Regions from separate parts of the Amycolatopsis thermoflava N1165 genome, predicted to be linked through region 2. Evidence: riboswitches for the same ligand, from Rfam matches in the RefSeq annotation. Region 2 holds a riboswitch; the other holds the start of a gene.
What was found. A riboswitch is a leader RNA that binds a small molecule or an ion and turns the genes downstream of it on or off. The one in region 2 is predicted to bind S-adenosylhomocysteine.

Region 1 (2,380 bases), 6.2 Mb from region 2:
CCGCGTCCGTGCCGCAGATCCCGGCCCGCGCCACGGCGACGACGACCTCGCCCGGCGCGGCGGACGGCGGCTCGACCTCGACCACGGCGCCCGCGCCGGGAGCGGTGACCACGAACGCGCGCATGGCCCGAGCGTAGCGGGAAAGATCCACTGTGGACGGCAATGGGCACAAAGTCCTCACTTTGAGGACTTCCGCCTTGCCCGGAACGGTCTTCCCGGGCGCATACTGGAGGAGCACGTGCGGGTGCTCGGGGCACCGCACGGCGGGGAAAGCGGGTTCCGTCGGGGGATGGTGCCCGCGGGAGGTCGATGCCCGGCCGGTCGGGGCCACTGGGCAGGCGGTCTCCGACGGCGGGCCGGCTTGGGGAAGCCGGCCCGCCGTTCTACGTTCCGGGTCGGTTCTCGATCGGGCCGGCTGCCATCAGGATCTGGTCGAACCGCGCCGGGCCCGGCGCCGGCTCGTCGCGGTCGTACACGCTCAGCAGCCGCACACGGCGACCCGGCCGAACAGCGCCATGTTCCCCAGCGCGGCGTCCAGCACCGCTCCGCCGACATTGTCGAAGTAGACGTCGATGCCGTCCGGGCGCACCTCGCGCAGGGCCTCGCCGAGGTCGCCAGTGGTGCGGTCGACCGCCGCGTCGACCCCGAGCTCACGCAGCCAGGCGCCCTTCTCCGGCGAGCCGGTGATGCCGACGACCCGGCAGCCGTGCTGCTTGGCGATCTGCCCGGCGAGCGCCCCGGTGACCCGCGAGGCCGCCGAGACGACGAAGGTCTCGCCCGGCTTCGCGGCCCCGTACCTCCCCGGTCGTGCTGTTCGTTCGTGTCGGGAGCAGGAACAGGAGGCCGCGCGAGGCATCGGGCGACTTCCTCACCTCCGGCCGGGTGCGTCCACATCGCGGGAACGGTTTTGGTGCCGCCGCGGGGCGTCCAGTACTGTGTTCGCCAGGCCGAGAGGCGCTGCAACGGACCCAGGTCCGCCACGCTCGGCCCCCGTGAACCGCAACAAGGGCGCCTCCCGACAGTTGGGAGGGCGCCGGTGGACACGACGAAGGCTCTGCGGGAAATCCTGAGCGACCGGGTGGCCGTCCTCGACGGCGCCTGGGGCACGATGCTGCAGGGCGCGGGCCTCACCCCGGCCGACTACCGCGGCGACCTGATCGGCGACCACCCGCAGGACGTCACCGGCGACCCGGACCTGCTCAACCTCACGCGCCCCGACCTGATCCTCGACGTGCACCGGCAGTACCTCGCCGCGGGCGCGGACATCACCACGACCAACACGTTCACCGCGACCAGCATCGGCCAGGCCGACTACGGCCTGCAGCACCTCGTCCGCGAGATGAACGTGCGCGGCGCCCAGCTGGCCCGCCAAGCCGCCGACGAAGCAGGCGGCAAGTTCGTCGCCGGCTCGATCGGGCCGCTCAACGTCACCCTGTCCCTCTCGCCGAAGGTCGACGAGCCCGCCTACCGCGCGGTCACCTTCGACGAGGTCCGCGACGCCTACGCCGAGCAGATCGCCGCGCTCGCCGAGGGCGGCGTCGACCTGATGCTCATCGAGACGATCTTCGACACCCTCAACGCGAAGGCCGCCATCGCCGCGGCCCGCGAGGTCGCCCCGCACCTGCCGCTGTGGATCTCGGTGACGATCGTCGACCTCTCCGGGCGCACCTTGTCCGGCCAGACCGTCGAGGCGTTCTGGAGCGCGATCGAGCACGCCCGCCCGCTGGTCGTGGGTGTGAACTGCTCGCTGGGCGCCGAGGAGATGCGCCCGCACGTCGAACAGCTCTCCCGGCTGGCGGGCACCTACGTCGCCTGCCACCCCAACGCCGGCCTGCCCAACGCGTTCGGCGGCTACGACCAGACGCCGGACGAGACAGCCCGCATGCTGGGCGAGTTCGCCGGCACCGGCATGGTCAACATCGTCGGCGGCTGCTGCGGCACCGGCCCCGAGCACATCGCCAAGATCGCCCAGGCGGTCTCCGGCGCGGCTCCGCGCGAGGTGCCGCCGCCGCGCACCCACACCCGGTTCAGCGGGCTGGAGCCGTTCGAGATCGGCGCCGACACCGGGTTCGTGATGATCGGCGAGCGCACCAACGTCACCGGCTCGGCCAAGTTCCGGCGGCTCATTGAGTCCGGCGACTACCAGGCCGCCGTCGACGTCGCGCTGGACCAGGTCCGCGGCGGCGCCAACCTGCTCGACGTCAACATGGACGCCGACCTGCTCGACTCCGAGCACGCGATGACGACGTTCCTCAACCTGATCGCCACCGAGCCGGAGGTGGCCCGCATCCCGATCATGGTCGACAGCTCGCGGTGGAGCGTGCTGGAGGCCGGGCTCAAGTGCGTGCAGGGCAAGGGCGTGGTCAACTCGATCAGCCTC
Region 2 (2,380 bases):
GACGCCGAAGATCCGCGCGAGGTCCCGGATCTCGGTGTAGACGGCGTCCATGGTCAGCGTTTCGGTGCGCGTGCCGTCGCCGCCGCCGCTGGTGTCCTTGGCGCATTCGGTCGGCGACAGGTAGGCGGGCACCCCGAGTTGCTCGAACTGCTCGCGGGTCGCGACGCCGCCCTTGCCGAGGATGGCGCCGAACGAGGCGGCGACGAAGTCCGGCTCGGCGGCGAGCACGGTCTCGAACGACGGGTAGTTCTCGGCGAGCCGGGGCACCTTGGCGTTGTCCGCGGCCAGGTGCGGCAGCACGGGATCGGTCCAGGTGGCGGTGCCTGCCATGCGGTCCGCGAGGCCGAGGGACAGCATGATCTCCGCCGCGCCCTGGTTGAGCGCGACCGCCCGCCGCGGCGGTTCCGGCACGCGGACCTGGTGGCCGCAGTTGTCCACGACCACCGCCGCGGTGGCCCCGGAGGGGGTGGCGCTCGCGCACCCGGTCAGCGCCAGCACGGCGGCGAGCAGTGGGAAGGTCATCGATCGGCGCACAGCGGCCCCTAGCGTCGAGGGCTCATGCGCGGAGCCCGGTCCGGCGGTCTCCCCCGTGGCGGGGGTGCCAGCAGGTCTTCGGACTCGGGGTCGTCCGGGCGGAACGCCTTCCCGGACCGCGTGGTCCAGTGGCCGTTGTCCCGCCCGTCGCCGCTCACCGCTGCGCGTCAGTTCCGGATTCGCACCGGATTCCCTGGCCCCTCGCGGGGCACGACTGGCGCGCTCACGCTAGCACGACGACCTCGTCCCCGGCCCCGACCGTGCCCGGTTCCACAGTGGACCCGTAGACGCCGAGGCACATGTCGTGCTCGCGGGCGATGCGGCGCAGGACGGCCGGGTCGCGCCGGCCGGTGCGCGGATCGACGTTGACGACCACGCAGCGCCGGTCGCGGCGGTCGACCCGGATGCGGGTGGTGCCGATGCGGAGCGTGCGGCCGATCCAGTCCTCCTCGGGCACGTCGGTGTCGATCAGGAGGTTGGGGCGGAAGCGCAGCGGCTCGGCACCGGCGCTGCGGGTGGTGATCAGGGACAACGGCGCGCTGTCGAACGTGCCGCGGTCGAGTTTCTGGACGCGCGCGGCGCCCAGTTCCGCGGCGAGCGCGGGATCGGTGACGTCGTGCAGCCTGCCGTCCGGGGTGCGAACCTGGGACTCGCCGACGACCTGGTGGCGGACGAGGTCGTTGCGCCTGCGGATGGTGAGCCAGGGGAAGCCGTTCGACTCCTGGCCCGGCCGGACGAACGCCCAGCGCCGGTCACCGTCGAGGCCGTGCCAGGAGACGGCGGCCTCGTCCAGTGCTTGCGCGGCCATGGACTTGACGGGGTAGCGGAAGATCGCGGCGAGGTGTCCGACGAGCATCTGCGCCTCCTCGGGTGAGAAGGCGCCCTTGCTGCGGGAGACGGTGCCGAGCGTGGCGGGCCGGGCCCGTCGCAGCGCCTCTCGGCACCGCCCGCGAAGGTAGCACTTCTAGCTCCAGGCCTGCCAGGCCAGCGTGACGGCCAGGCCCATGCCCGCCAGCGCGATCGCGACCCGGAGCGGGGCCGCGGGCAGGCGGCGGACCACCGCGGGTCCCACGAAGGAGCCGGCGACCAGACCGAGGCACAGGGCCGCCGCCGCGGGCCAGAGCACCGAGCCGGTGAACGCGAACACCACGGCGGCCACCAGGTTGGCCGCGCCGGTCACGATGTTCTTCGCCGCGTTCGTCCTGGCCAGCGGCTGCGCCCAGGCGGCGGACAGCAGCGCGAGCATGATCACCCCGGCCGCCGCGCCGAAGTAGCCGCCGTAGATCGCGACCAGGAACGCGCCCGTCGCGGTGCCCGCGGTCAGCCCGCCGTCGCCGCGGCCGGCGCGTTCGGCCAGCCGCGGGGAGAACAGCAGCAGGATCGACGCGCCGCCGATCAGGAACGGGACGATGTAGGCGAACGTGCCTTCCGGGGTGAGCAGCAGCAACGCGCTGCCGGCCGCGCCGCCGACCGCCGTGATCGCGCACAGCCGCAGCAACCGGGCGCGCTGCCCGCGCAACTCGGGTCGCGAACCGGCCGCCGAGCCGACCGTGTTGCCCATCAACGCGACGGTGTTGGTCACGTTCGCGGTGACCGGCGGCACCCCGATCGCCAGCAGCGCCGGGTAGGACACCAGCGAGGCGAGCCCGGCGATCGAACCGGTCAGACCCGCCCCGACACCGGCCACCACGAGGAACAGCAGTTGCCACGGGCCGAGGGTGAGCAGCGGATCAGCGGGCACGTTGCCCCAATTTACCGCAGGAGCAATCGTTTTCCGGGCCCGCGAGACGAACCCCACTCCTCCACTGTGGAGTCAGCGTGCGGTGTCCAGAAGGGATTCCTCCGC

Region 1: it holds a riboswitch for S-adenosylhomocysteine, as region 2 does, so the genes downstream of both, metH (methionine synthase) here and AMYTH_RS0143125 (MOSC domain-containing protein) in region 2, are expected to answer to the same signal.

What each region holds. Positions count from the first base shown of each region.
Region 1 covers NZ_KI421511.1:2,422,475-2,424,854, reverse strand. Annotated here, with positions in the region: gene AMYTH_RS0112055 (zinc-dependent alcohol dehydrogenase) at 1-124, opposite strand, end outside; gene AMYTH_RS44670 (zinc-binding dehydrogenase) at 479-856, opposite strand; S-adenosyl-L-homocysteine riboswitch at 944-1,021, shown strand; gene metH (methionine synthase) at 1,037-2,380, shown strand, end outside.
Region 2 covers NZ_KI421511.1:8,662,939-8,665,318, reverse strand. Annotated here, with positions in the region: gene AMYTH_RS0143130 (ABC transporter substrate-binding protein) at 1-522, opposite strand, end outside; cobalamin riboswitch at 587-768, opposite strand; gene AMYTH_RS0143125 (MOSC domain-containing protein) at 758-1,390, opposite strand; S-adenosyl-L-homocysteine riboswitch at 1,404-1,479, opposite strand; gene AMYTH_RS0143120 (sulfite exporter TauE/SafE family protein) at 1,499-2,275, opposite strand.